4 regions of the Streptomyces sp. NPDC086147 genome follow, and region 2 is predicted to be linked to each of the others. Evidence: riboswitches for the same ligand, from Rfam matches in the RefSeq annotation. Region 2 holds a riboswitch; each other region holds the start of a gene.
What was found. Region 2 has a riboswitch for cobalamin ahead of AB0398_RS20055 (cobalamin biosynthesis protein). Riboswitches for the same ligand answer to the same signal wherever they lie in the genome.
Positions count from the first base shown of each region.

Region 1: it holds a riboswitch for cobalamin, as region 2 does, so the genes downstream of both, AB0398_RS02695 (ribonucleoside-diphosphate reductase subunit alpha) here and AB0398_RS20055 (cobalamin biosynthesis protein) in region 2, are expected to answer to the same signal.
Region 3: it holds a riboswitch for cobalamin, as region 2 does, so the genes downstream of both, AB0398_RS13090 (energy-coupling factor transporter transmembrane component T) here and AB0398_RS20055 (cobalamin biosynthesis protein) in region 2, are expected to answer to the same signal.
Region 4: it holds a riboswitch for cobalamin, as region 2 does, so the genes downstream of both, cobN (cobaltochelatase subunit CobN) here and AB0398_RS20055 (cobalamin biosynthesis protein) in region 2, are expected to answer to the same signal.

Region 1 covers NZ_JBFBJO010000001.1:558,763-561,961, forward strand. The annotation lists gene AB0398_RS02695 (ribonucleoside-diphosphate reductase subunit alpha) at 1-1,758, opposite strand, end outside; cobalamin riboswitch at 1,890-2,030, opposite strand; gene AB0398_RS02700 (GNAT family N-acetyltransferase) at 2,080-2,589, opposite strand; gene mctP (monocarboxylate uptake permease MctP) at 2,671-3,199, opposite strand, start outside.
Region 2 covers NZ_JBFBJO010000008.1:267,032-270,230, reverse strand. The annotation lists gene AB0398_RS20065 (inorganic phosphate transporter) at 1-1,157, shown strand, start outside; gene AB0398_RS20060 (hypothetical protein) at 1,170-1,391, shown strand; cobalamin riboswitch at 1,503-1,645, shown strand; gene AB0398_RS20055 (cobalamin biosynthesis protein) at 1,677-2,648, shown strand; gene AB0398_RS20050 (cobyric acid synthase) at 2,645-3,199, shown strand, end outside.
Region 3 covers NZ_JBFBJO010000004.1:539,895-543,093, forward strand. The annotation lists gene AB0398_RS13080 (helix-turn-helix domain-containing protein) at 1-467, opposite strand, end outside; gene AB0398_RS13085 (MBL fold metallo-hydrolase) at 550-1,143, shown strand; cobalamin riboswitch at 1,254-1,390, shown strand; partial or broken gene AB0398_RS13090 (energy-coupling factor transporter transmembrane component T) at 1,374-2,336, shown strand; partial or broken gene AB0398_RS13095 (ATP-binding cassette domain-containing protein) at 2,333-3,199, shown strand, end outside.
Region 4 covers NZ_JBFBJO010000003.1:365,095-368,293, reverse strand. The annotation lists gene cobN (cobaltochelatase subunit CobN) at 1-1,862, opposite strand, end outside; cobalamin riboswitch at 1,902-2,028, opposite strand; gene AB0398_RS09740 (hypothetical protein) at 2,082-2,330, opposite strand; gene AB0398_RS09735 (hypothetical protein) at 2,329-2,712, shown strand; gene AB0398_RS09730 (cobalamin biosynthesis protein CobG) at 2,846-3,199, shown strand, end outside.

The sequences.
Region 1 (3,199 bases), on a different contig from region 2:
GCGCTCCGGCCAGTTCAGCTCGACGTCGTAGTGGTCGGGGTGCAGCACGCCGCGGGCCGCGCGGGTCTTCTCCCAGGCGGGGAGCGGGCCGTTGCGCTCGGCCAGGTCGGTGGAGGCCTCGTACGCGGCCAGCATGATCCGCTCGGCGATCCGGGTGGAGAGCGCCCGCGCCTCGGGGGAGTCGAAGGGCAGCTTCAGCTGGAAGAAGACGTCCTGGAGGCCCATGGCGCCCAGGCCGACCGGACGCCAGCGGGAGTTGGAGCGGCCCGCCTGCTCGGTCGGGTAGAAGTTGATGTCGACGACCCGGTCGAGGAAGGTGACGGCCGTGCGGACGGTCGCGTCCAGGCGCTCCCAGTCGATGTCCGAACCGACCACGAACGCGCCGAGGTTGACCGAGCCCAGGTTGCAGACCGCGGTCTCGCCGTCGTCCGTGACCTCCAGGATCTCCGTGCAGAGGTTGGAGGAGTGGACGGTGTGGCCGGGCTCGGCGGTCTGGTTGGCCGTCCGGTTCGAGGCGTCCTTGAAGGTCATCCAGCCGTTGCCGGTCTGGGCCAGGGTCCGCATCATCCGGCCGTACAGGTCGCGGGCCGGCATCGTCTTGCGGGCCAGACCGTCGGCCTCGGCCTTGCGGTAGGCGGCGTCGAACTCCGCGCCCCACAGGTCCACGAGCTCGGGCACGTCCGAGGGGGAGAACAGCGACCACTCGGCGTCGGCGTTCACGCGGCGCATGAACTCGTCCGGGATCCAGTGCGCCAGGTTCAGGTTGTGCGTGCGGCGCTGGTCCTCGCCCGTGTTGTCGCGGAGCTCCAGGAACTCCTCGATGTCCGCGTGCCAGGTCTCCAGGTAGACGGCGGCGGCGCCCTTGCGGCGGCCGCCCTGGTTCACGGCGGCGACGGAGGCGTCGAGGGTCTTCAGGAACGGCACGATGCCGTTGGAGTGCCCGTTGGTGCCGCGGATCAGCGAACCGCGGGCGCGGATGCGGGAGTACGAGAGGCCGATGCCGCCCGCGTGCTTCGAGAGGCGCGCGACCTGGTGGTAGCGGTCGTAGATGGAGTCCAGCTCGTCCTGCGGGGAGTCCAGGAGGTAGCAGGAGGACATCTGCGGGTGGCGGGTGCCGGAGTTGAAGAGCGTGGGGGAGGACGGCAGGTAGTCCAGCCGGCTCATCAGGCCGTACAGCGCGGCCACTTCGTCGAGCGCGCGGACGCCCTCGTCCTCGGCCAGACCGCAGGCGACGCGCAGCATGAAGTGCTGCGGGGTCTCGATCACCTTGCGGGTGATCGGGTGGCGCAGCAGGTAGCGCGAGTAGAGGGTGCGCAGGCCGAAGTAGCCGAAGCGGTCGTCGCCGGCGCGGTCGATCGTGGCGTCGAGGCGGTCGGCGTGTAGCGCGACGAACTCGGCGGTGCGGTCGGCGATCAGGCCCTCGTGGTGCCCGACGGCGACCGAGGAGGAGAAGTTGACCGAGCCCTGGGAGGCCGCCTCGTCCGCGATGGTGATGGTGAGGAGCCGGGCGGCGAGCCGGGAGTACGCCGGGTCCTCGGCGATCAGGCCGGCGGCCGCCTCGGTGGCCAGCTCGCGCAGCTCCGCCTCGTCCGCGGCGGCGCTGCGGCCGCGGAGTGCGGCGGCGGCGACCTTGCCGGGGTCGGTGTCGGGGAGATCGGCGGTGAGGTCGGTCAGGGTCCGCAGCAGTACGGTCCCGGGGCCGTCGCTCTCGACCGCGGAAGCCTCGGCCGAAGCCGGATCGGCGGGCGCGATGGTCACGTGGGGGCTCTCCCTCGCTCGGCTCGGGGCCTCGGCGGGGGAAAGGGCGGACGGGCGGGCGTCCAGGCATGACGCGCCGCGTCCACCGGCCCACTCCGCGAGGCCCGGACGTCTGTGGCACCCGGAACGGAAGGACCGGGCGCGCTGTCGGCAGGTGTCCGGACTCACCCCGGACGAAACCGCACGAAGTACACCGTTGCGGGACAGTTCCGGATTCGCGCCGGATTCCCCTGCGTCGACAGCGAGGACGAGCATACATGTGGGGGGCGCCGCTCGTGGCACCCCCCACATGTTGTGTCGCCCCCTGGGCGTGACGTGGGCTCAGAACTCCAGGGAGTAGGTGCGCAGAGAGTGATCGGGGACCGGCTCCCAGTCCCGGTGCGGGGTGCGGACGAAGCCCATCCGCTCGTAGATCCGGTGCGCGGAGGCCATCTCGGCGCCCGTGGAGAGCACGATCCTGGCGCACCCCGGGAGGGCCCGCGCCCGGTCGACACAGGCCCGTACGAGCGCCTCCCCGACGCCCCGGCCGCGGGCTTCCCGGGCGACCGCGAGCATCCGGAACTCGGCCTCGCCGGCCACCGCGATGTCGGCCCACGGGGTGCCGCCCCGGGCGAAGGTCACCCCGCCGACGATCCGCCCCGCCGCGTCCCCGGTGTCCTCCGCGACGAGGACCTCGCTCTCGCGGGCCCGCCGCTCCGTGTCCCGCAGCACGGCCAGGTAGGAGTCCTCGGCCCCGTACTTCAGCAGTCCGTCGTCCAGATAGGTGCGCCCGGTCAGTTCGCCGAGCACCTCGTACTCCTCGGGCCGTACCGCCCTGATCGTGAAGTCCATGGGGGAAGTGTGCACGCCGGGGAAGCGGCGGGGCCCGGGGCCTCCTGGTGGAGGTCCCGGGCCCTTTCGGTGCTGCCGGTGTCAGTGGGTGGGCGCGGTGGCCTTCTCCATCTCGGTCTTCACGCCGGGGTCGCCGGCGTCGGCCGTGTAGTCCGACGGGGAGGTCTCGTCGACGCCCTCGGGGGCCTTGAGGGCCTTGAGGACGAGGGTGAGGACCACGGTGACCACGACGTTGAGGACGAAGGCGGTGAGGCCGATGTAGCCGATCTCGCCGATGCCGGGGATCTCGGCGGAGGAGCCGCCGAAGTGCGCCTGCTTCGGCGTCGACACGTTGTAGGCCGCGATCGTGCCGTACAGCATGCCGACGGCCCAGCCGGCGAGCAGTGCCCAGCGGTGGAACCAGCGGGTGAAGAGCCCCCCGACCAGGGCGGGGAAGGTCTGGAGGATCCAGATGCCGCCGAGGAGCTGGAAGTTGATGGCGACCGTCTTGTCCATGGTCAGAACGAACACGAGGGCGCCGACCTTGACCAGGAGCGAGACGATCTTGGAGACCTTGGTCTCCTGTGCCGGGGTGGCGTCCGGCTTGATGAAGTCCTTGTAGATGTTCCTG
Region 2 (3,199 bases):
AGCCCAAGACGGCGGTGGCCATGTCCGCCGTGCTCAACCTCGTCGGCGCGTTCCTGTCCGTGGAGGTCGCCAAGACGATCTCCGGCGGGATCATCAACGAAGAGGGCATCCGCACAGAGGTGATCTTCGCCGCGCTGGTCGGCGCCATCCTGTGGAACCTGCTGACGTGGCTGCTCGGACTCCCGTCCAGCTCCTCCCACGCGCTCTTCGGCGGCCTCATCGGCGCCGCGGTCATGTCGGCCGGCTGGTCGGCCGTGAACGGCCCCACCATCGTCACCAAGGTCCTCATCCCGGCCGTCGCCGCGCCGCTCGTCGCGGGTCTCGCCGCGATGTTCGCGACCAGGCTGACGTACCGGATCAAGGCGAACCCCGAGGCGAAGGCCACGGCCAAGGGCTACCGGGCCGGCCAGATCGCCTCCGCCGGTCTCGTCTCGCTCGCCCACGGCACCAACGACGCCCAGAAGACGATGGGCATCATCACCCTCGCCCTGGTCACCCAGGGCGTCGTCGCCCCCGGCTCGAACCCGCCCCTCTGGGTCGTCGTCTCCGCCGGTGTCGCCATCGCGCTCGGCACCTACCTCGGCGGCTGGCGCATCATCCGCACCATGGGCAAGGGCCTCACCGACCTCCAGCCGCAGCAGGGCTTCGCCGCCCAGACCAGCGCCGCGACGGTCATCCTGGCCTCCTCGCACCTCGGCTTCTCCCTCTCCACCACCCAGTCCTGCTCGGGTGCCGTGATGGGCGCCGGCCTCGGCCGCAAGGGCGGTGTCGTCCGCTGGTCGACCGCGACCCGGATGTTCGTCGCCTGGGGCCTGACCCTGCCCGCCGCGGGCCTGGTCGGCGCCGGCGCCGAGTTCCTCACCAAGCAGGGCCCCTGGGGCATCGCCGCCGTCGCGGTCCTGCTCGTGACCGGCTCGGCCGTCATCTGGGCGCTCTCCCGCCGCAAGCCGGTCGACCACCACAACGTCACGGCCGACGACCTCGACGCCTCCGACGCCGAGCCCGCGGGCGTGGTGACCACCGCCATCGCGGCCGTCACCCCGCCGCCGCCGGCCGGCTCCGTGGCCGCCGTCACCGACGAGAACCTCAAGGCGACCATCCTCGCCCCGGCCCCCACCGACCCGACCGCTCCCCCGGCCCCGGCCGCGAAGGTCTAAGGAAAGAACCACATGAAGATCGACTGGGCAGCCCTCGGCTCCGTCTTCGGCGTCAGCCTCGTGGCGACCGTCGCCCTGGTGGGCCTCTTCACCCTCGGCATCGTCGGCCTCACCAAGCAGGAGGAGGCCGTGGCCCGGGGAGGCTCCGCCGCCCTGGCCCGCACCGGCGCCTACGCCTGCTTCGGGCTGTGCCTGGCGGCCGTGGCGTACGGCATCTACCTGATCGTCGTCTGACGGTCCCCGCTCCACCGGCCGGGCGGTCCGCACCTTCGGGTGCGGACCGCCCGGCTCTTTTCTGTGGTGCTCCGCACAGTGCGCCGCCGCAGGTCAAGGCTGGGTTGACGCTTGTTCTCGGGGCGTGGTGGACTGCCGAGGCCATTACGGCGGCAGCAGAGGAAGCCCGGTGCGAATCCGGCGCGGTCCCGCCACTGTGACCGGATCCGAGGGTCCGGGAGTCAGGAACTCTCGCCGCCGGTCACGTCGATCCAGGGCGCGGACCCTGAGTGAGGACACAGCGCCATGCCCGGCCGTCCCAGAGCCACCGGTGTCTTCGCGTACGGAGCGGCCGCGGGCCTCGCCGTCGACCTGCTCCTCGGCGACCCCCGCCGGGGCCACCCCGTCGCCGCGTTCGGCCGGGCCGCCGCCGCCGTCGAGCGGCGCCTCCACCACGACCACCGCGGCTGGGGCGCCCTGCACACCGCCGTCTGCGCCGGTTCCACCGCCGCCCTCGGCGCCCTCGCCGCCCGGACCGTGCGGGACCGGCCGGCCGCCGCCGTCGCGCTGACCGCCGCCTCCGTGTGGGCCGTCGTCGGCGGGACGACCCTGGGCCGGGAGGCCCGCGCGATCGGCGGGGCACTGGCCGCCGGGGACCTGGAGGTGGCCCGCGAGCGGCTGCCCCACCTGTGCGGGCGCGACCCGCAGTCCCTGGACGGTCCCGCGATGGCCCGCGCGGTCGTCGAGTCGGTCGCCGAGAACACCTCGGACGCCGTGGTCGGCGCCCTGTTCTGGGGCGCGGTCGCGGGCGTGCCCGGGCTCGTCGGCTTCCGGGCCGTCAACACCCTGGACGCGATGGTCGGCCACAGGTCCCCCCGGTACCGCCGCTTCGGCTGGGCCTCGGCCCGCCTCGACGACCTGGCCGGCTGGCCGGGCGCGCGCCTGACGGCCGCGCTCGCCACCGTCGCCGGCGGGAACCCGCGCGGGGCCGTGCGGGCCTGGCGGGCGGACGCGTCGAAGCACCCGAGCCCCAACGCGGGCCCGGTCGAGGCCTCCTTCGCGGGCGCGTTGGGCGTACGGCTCGGGGGCACCCTCTCGTACGGCGGGCGCGTCGAGCACCGGCCGGTCCTGAACGGGGAGGGGCGGGCCGTCGAGGTGGCGGACATCGAACGGGCGGTGGCGCTCTCGCGCCGGGTGACCGCGCTGACCCTGGCCGCCTGCGCGGGCGGCCGTCTGATCGCCGGCGCGGTGAAGCGCGGGAAGCGGAGGAGCGCATGAGGGGCGGGAGGGGCGGGGGGCTGCTGGTCGCCGGGACCACGTCCGACGCGGGCAAGAGCGTCGTGACGGCCGGGATCTGCCGGTGGCTGGTCCGCAGAGGTCTGAAGGTGGCGCCGTTCAAGGGGCAGAACATGTCCCTCAACTCCTTCGTCACGCGCGAGGGCGCCGAGATAGGCCGGGCCCAGGCCATGCAGGCGCAGGCCGCCCGGGTCGAGCCGACCGCGCTGATGAACCCGGTGCTGCTCAAGCCGGGCAGCGACCGCTCCAGCCAGGTCGTCCTGATGGGCAAGCCGGTGGGCGAGCTGAGCGCCCGGGGGTTCTTCGGGGGGTCCGGGGGGTCGTCCCCCGGGAAGGCACTGCACGGGGGGCGGCAGAAGGAGCTGTTCGAGCCGGTCATGGCGTGCCTGGAGGAGCTGCGGAGCACGTACGACGCGGTGATCTGCGAGGGCGCGGGCAGCCCGGCCGAGATCAACCTGCGGCGCACCGACATCGTGAACATGGGCGTGGCGCGGGCCGCGAAGCTGCCCGTGGTGGTGGTCGGGGACATCGAC
Region 3 (3,199 bases), on a different contig from region 2:
GTGACGACGCTCCCCTCGTCTACGTAGAGGGCGCCGGGCTCGACGGCGACCTCGGGGTAGCGGTGGGCGAGCAGCGCGGCGAACCGCCAGTGGGTGGTGGCCCGCCGGCCGTCGAGCAGTCCGGCGGCGGCGAGCGCGAAGGTCCCGACGCAGTGGGCCGCGACCAGCGCGCCGCGCCCGTGCGCGGCCTTCAGCGCGTCGAGCACCGGGGGAGCGGGCGGCGTGCGGAAACCGGCCCACGGCAGGGCGATCACCAGGTCGGCCGAGGCGAGCCGGTCCAGGCCGTGCGCGACGTCGAGCGGCACCCCGACGTCGGTGGGGACCGGTCCGGGCCGGTCGGCGCACAGGGCGAAGTCGAAGCCGGGCAGCCCCTCGCCGTGCGGGCCGAAGACCTCGGCGACGATGCCGACGGCGAGCATGCCGACACCGGGCGGGGCGTACGCGGCGACGGTCGTGAAGGGAGGCATGCGCGCAGTGTGGCACGAATCCTGCGATCAACGGCAGACGTGCCACTCGTGAACGGCCTTCCCCTCCACGAACATTGAGGGCATGACAGACGCACCGCTCGGCCGTAGCGCCGTATACACCGTCCTGACCACCGGATACGTCGGCTCCACCGGCCCCGGAGTCGCCGCCACCGTCTCCTACGTCTCCGACGCCGGCCGGCACGTGATCTTCGACCCGGGCATGGTGGCGAGCCCCGACCGGATCCTCGCCCCGCTCGCGGAGCTGGGGCTCGGCCCCGACGACATCACCGACGTGGTGCTCAGCCACCACCACCCGGACAACACCATGAACGTGGGCCTCTTCGGCCAGGCCCGGGTGCACGACCACAAGGTGGAGTACCGCGGCCACCAGTGGAAGAACCGGGACGCGGAGGGCTACGAACTCACCCCGTCGCTGCGGCTGATACGCACCCCGGGCCACAGCGCCGAGGACATCACCCTGCTCGCCGGCACGGAGTCGGGCGTGGTCGCCTTCGCCGGAGACCTGTGGTGGCACGCGGAGGGCCCGGCGGACGATCCGGTGGCCCCCGACCGCAAACTGCTGCGCACCTCCCGGCTCCGGGTGCTGGCCGCCGCGGACCTGATCGTGCCCGGCCACGGAGCCCCGTTCGAGGGCGACGAGAACACGCCGCGCTGAGGACCGTCCGTACGGGCGCGCGAGGACCCGGCCGAGGGAGAGCCCCGGGGCCGGACCGGTCCCGGGCCGCCAACTGCCCCTGGCCACAGCGGTGATGCGACCGTACTGTTCGTCTGCCCGGCTCGGCCAGGCGGACAACTGAATGGTCGCGCGACCTGGGAAGCCGGTAGGAGTCCGGCGCTGACCTGCAACCGTGTGGGGCGCTTCCGCGCCCCGAGTCGGACCACCCGGCGCGCGGCTTCACGTACTACCTCTACCTCGCCCTCACCGTCGTGGCGATCCGGGTGACCTTCCGGGCGATCTTCGCCACCGGCATCACGCCCCGCGACCACTTCCTCTTCTCCCTGCCGCACATCCCCACGCCCGACTGGTACGCGGGCATCCAGATCGGCGGCCCGGTCTCCCTGGAGGCGCTGCTCTCGGCCGCCACCGACGGACTGCGGCTGGCCTGCATGCTCTGCTGCATCGGCGCCGCCAACACCCTCGCCAACCCCAAACGGGCCCTGCGCGTGCTGCCGGGCGCCCTCTACGAACTCGGCGTGGCCGTCACCGTCTCCATCAGCGTCGCGCCCCAACTGGTCCAGAGCGTCCAGCGCGTGCACCGGGCGCGGCGGCTGCGCGCCGGACGCTCCAAGGGCCTGCGCGCCCTGCGCGGCATCGTCGTCCCCGTCCTGGAGGACGCCCTCGAACGCTCCCTGCGCCTCGCGGCCGCCATGGACTCCCGCGGCTACGGGCGCGCCGGAACGGCCACCCGCCGCTCCCGGCGCACGACCGGCGCCCTCATGCTGCTCGGCATGTGCGGCCTGTGCGCCGGGGCGTACGGACTCCTCGACGCCACCGCCCCCACCCTCCTCGGCTTCCCGGCGCTCGCGGCCGGCGGCCTGCTGTGCGTGGCCGGACTCCGCCTCGGCGGGCGCCGCGTCACCCGCACCACCTACCGGCCCGACCCCTGGAAGGCCGCCGAGTGGGCCGTCGCCGGCTGCGGGGTCCTCTCGGCCGTCCTCCTCTTCAGCAACGCCGGCTTCGACGCCGCCGAACTCAACCCCTCCATCTACCCGCTGAGCTGGCCCACCCTGCCCCTGGTGCCGGCCGCCGCGATCCTCCTGGCGGGAACCGCGGGATTCCTGTCCCCGCCCCCGAGCCAGCCCGTCCGCCCGGCCGTCCCGGCACAGCGCACCAAGGAAACCGAGTGATCACCTTCGACCAGGTCACGGTCCGGTACGAGGACATGGCCGAACCCGTCCTGCGGGACGTCGACCTGACCGTGGAGGAGGGCGAACTCTGCCTCGTCGTCGGCCACACCGGCGTCGGCAAGTCGACCCTCCTCGGCGCGGTCAACGGCCTCGTCCCGCACTTCACCGGCGGCACCCTGTACGGCCGGGTGACGGTCGACGGCCGGGACACCGCCGAGCACCCGCCCCGCGAACTCGCCGACGTCGTGGGCGTCGTCGGGCAGGACCCCCTCGACGGCTTCGTCACCGACACCGTCGAGGAGGAACTCGCCTACACCATGGAACAGCTGGCGGTCCCCCGGCGACCATGCGCAAGCGAGTGGAGGAGACCCTCGACCTGCTCGGCCTGGCCGACCTGCGCCACCGCGCCCTGCACGAGCTCTCCGGCGGGCAGCAGCAGCGCGTCGCCATCGGCTCCGTCCTCACCGCCCACCCCCGGATCCCCGTCCTCGACGAGCCGACCTCCGCGCTCGACCCGACCGCCGCCGAGGAGGTGCTCGCCGCCGTCACCCGGCTCGTCCACGACCTCGGCGTCACCGTGCTCCTCGCCGAACACCGCCTGGAGCGGGTGGTGCAGTACGCCGACCGGGTCCTCCACCTGCCCGGCGACGGACGGGTGGTCTCCGGGCCGCCCGCCGAGGTCTTCCGCACGACGTCCATCGCCCCACCCGTCGTCGAACTCGGCCGCGCCGCCGGCTGGTCCCCGCTCCCGCTCTCCATCCGCGACGCCCGGCGGGCCGCGGCCCCCCTGCACACCCGGCTGAGCGGCGTCACCCCTCCGCCCGCGCGGCCCGCCCCCGACACCGACCGCCCCACCCTCCTCA
Region 4 (3,199 bases), on a different contig from region 2:
CAGATCTGGGCGCGGATCGCGGGCAGCTTCGCCGGGTCCATGGAGGAGATCTGCGCGTACTCGTCGAGCAGCTGCTCCAGGCGCGCGATGTCGCCGTACGAGTCGGCGCGGGCCATCGGCGGCACCAGGTGGTCGACCAGGGTGGCGTGCACGCGCCGCTTGGCCTGGGTGCCCTCGCCCGGGTCGTTGACCAGGAACGGGTAGACCAGCGGCAGGTCGCCGAGGGCCGCGTCCGGGCCGCAGGCGGCGGACAGGCCGGCGTTCTTGCCGGGCAGCCACTCCAGGTTGCCGTGCTTGCCCAGGTGGACCATGGCGTCGGCGCCGAAGCCGCCGTCCTCGGCGCGGGCCGCGATCCAGCGGTAGGCGGCCAGGTAGTGGTGGGACGGCGGGAGGTCGGGGTCGTGGTAGATCGCGATCGGGTTCTCGCCGAAGCCGCGCGGCGGCTGGATGAGGACGAGGAGGTTCCCGCGCCGCAGGGCGGCGAGCACGATGTCGCCCTCCGGGTTCCGCGACCGGTCGAGGAACATCTCGCCGGGCGCCGGGCCCCAGTGCTCCTCGACGTGGGTGCGCAGCTCCTCGGGGAGGGTCGCGTACCAGCGCTTGTAGTCGGCGGCCGGGATGCGGACCGGGTTCCTGGCCAACTGCTCCTCGGTCAGCCAGTCCTGGTCGTGGCCGCCGGCCTCGATGAGGGCGTAGATCAGCTCGTCGCCGTCGCCCGAGACCAGGCCGGGGAGGTCCTCGGCGGGCCCGAAGTCGTAGCCCTCCTCGATCAGCCGGCGAAGGAGGGAGACGGCGGAGGCGGGGGTGTCCAGGCCGACGGCGTTGCCGATGCGGGAGTGCTTGGTGGGGTACGCGGAGAGGACGAGCGCGAGCCTCTTCTCGGCGTTCGGGATGTGCCGGAGGCGGGCGTGCCGCACGGCGATCCCGGCGACGCGGGCCGCGCGCTCGGCGTCCGCCACGTACGCGGGCAGGCCGTCCTCGTCGATCTCCTTGAAGGAGAACGGGACGGTGATCAGGCGCCCGTCGAACTCGGGGACGGCGACCTGGCTGGCGGAGTCCAGCGGGGAGAGGCCCTCGTCGTTCTCCTCCCACGCGGACCGCGAGCCGGTCAGGCAGAGGGCCTGGAGGATCGGCACGTCGAGCGAGGCGAGCGCGCCCGCGTCCCAGGCCTCCTCGTCGCCGCCGGCCTGCGCCTCGGCGGGCTTGGTGCCGCCCGCCGCGAGGACGGTGGTGACGATCGCGTCGGCGGTGCGGAGGGTGTCGAGCAGCTCCGGCTCGGGGGCGCGCAGGGAGGCCACGTACAGCGGGAGGGCCCGCGCGCCGGCGTCCTCTATCGCGTCGCACAGGGCGCCGACGAAGGCGGTGTTGCCGCTCATGTGGTGGGCGCGGTAGTAGAGCACGGCGATCGTCGGGCCCTCGGTGGCCTTCGGGGTGCGCTCCAGCGGGCCCCAGGTGGGGGCGGCGGCCGGGGCCTCGAAGCCGTGGCCGGTGAGCAGGACGGTGTCGGAGAGGAAGCGGGCGAGCTGCTCCAGGTTGGCGGGGCCGCCGTGCGCCAGGTAGGCGTGCGCCTCGGTGGCGACGCCGACGGGCACGGTGGACGCCTCCATGAGCTGCGCGTCGGGCGCCTGCTCACCGCTGAGCACGACGACAGGCTTCCCGGCGGCGCGAATCGCGTCGAGCCCGTCCTGCCAGGAGCGGAGCCCGCCGAGGAGCCGGACGACGACGAGTTCGGCGCCGTCGAGCAGCCCGTCGAGGTCGGCGAGCGGGAGCCGGGACGGGTTGGCGAACCGGTACTCCACCGGTCCGCCGGCCGCGCGGGCGCTGAGCAGGTCGGTGTCGGAGTGCGACAGCAGCAGAAGCATGGCGAGCGCAGGCCTTCCTCGGGGTTGTCCGCGCCCCGGGTGGTCGTGTGGACGGCAGGAGTTCCTGACTCACCGGCCCGAGAACACCGGGCCGGCTCACAGTGGCGGGACCGCGCCGGAATCTCACCGGGCTTCCTCCCCGGGGTCCTGGGACCCCATGCCGCTTGCATCCTAGATCGTGAGCTCCGGACGCCGGAGGGAGCGGGAGGGTCAGGCGGATCACACCGGGTCCTGGGGCGGACAGCGGACCGGTGCCTCCGCGCCGGGGGCCGGGGTGGCCGGGAGCCGGGGCGCGCAGGAGCGCGGGCCGAAGACTGCCGGGCACCGGCAGTGCGCGGCGCCGGGCGGGCCGGTCATGCTGACGCCACCCGGCGCGAGCCGGTGCGAGGAAAGGGGGTGGACGGTGCTGTTCTCCGTACCGGTGCACACGTGGTGGCTGATCGCGACGGCGGCGACCCTGGTGCTCATGATCACGATGGAGAGGTTCTCCGCCACCGGGATCGACGAGGCGCCGGAGGAGTTGCGGGACAGGGCGGAGGGCATGCGGAAGACCGCCGTGCGGGTCGTCTTCGCGGGGTTCCCCGCCCTCTTCTCCGTGGTCGCCCTGCTGGAGCTGCTGAACCGGGAGCGGGAGGGGATCTACCTGTTCCTGTACAGCGTCATGGCCGTGTCCATGCCGGTCGCCCTGCTCCCGTTCCGGCGCCGGATGTACCGGCACCACTTCGCCCAACTGCTGAGCGGCGAGGAGATCACCATGGACCGCGTCGCGTCCGTCTGGCTCTGCACCACCCTCCTCGTCCCCGTCCTGGCGGCGAGCGCGTTGCTCGCGACCGCGGGCGGAACGTCCTAGGGCACGTCCGGCGGGACCGGAGCGCGCCCGCCGAAGCACCGGGGGCCGGGTCGGCCGCGCCCGCCCGAGCCCCCCGAGTCAGGCCCGTCACACCCCGCCGACCGCCGGTTTTCCCGTGGGTATGCTCGCCGCCATGCCGCCCGTCCCGACCCCGAAGCCCGCCCCCGGCGCACCCCGTGTGCGGGAGCGCGGCGACGCCTGCCCCGGGGCGCTGCGGCTGCACTCCGCCGACGACGGGCACCTGGCCCGACTGCGGCTGCCCGCAGGGAGGTTGACGGCGCATCAGGTCGAGGTCCTGGCGGACGCCGCCGAGTCCCTGGGGGACGGGCGGATCAGCGTCACCTCGCGCGGGAACGCCGAGCTGCGCGGCCTCGCGGACGGCTGCGGGGCGGAGCTCGCGGCGCTCCTGGCGGAGGCGGGCCTGCTGCCCTCGGCCACCCACGAGCGCGTCCGCAACATCGTGGTCTCCCCGGCCGCGGGCCTCGAC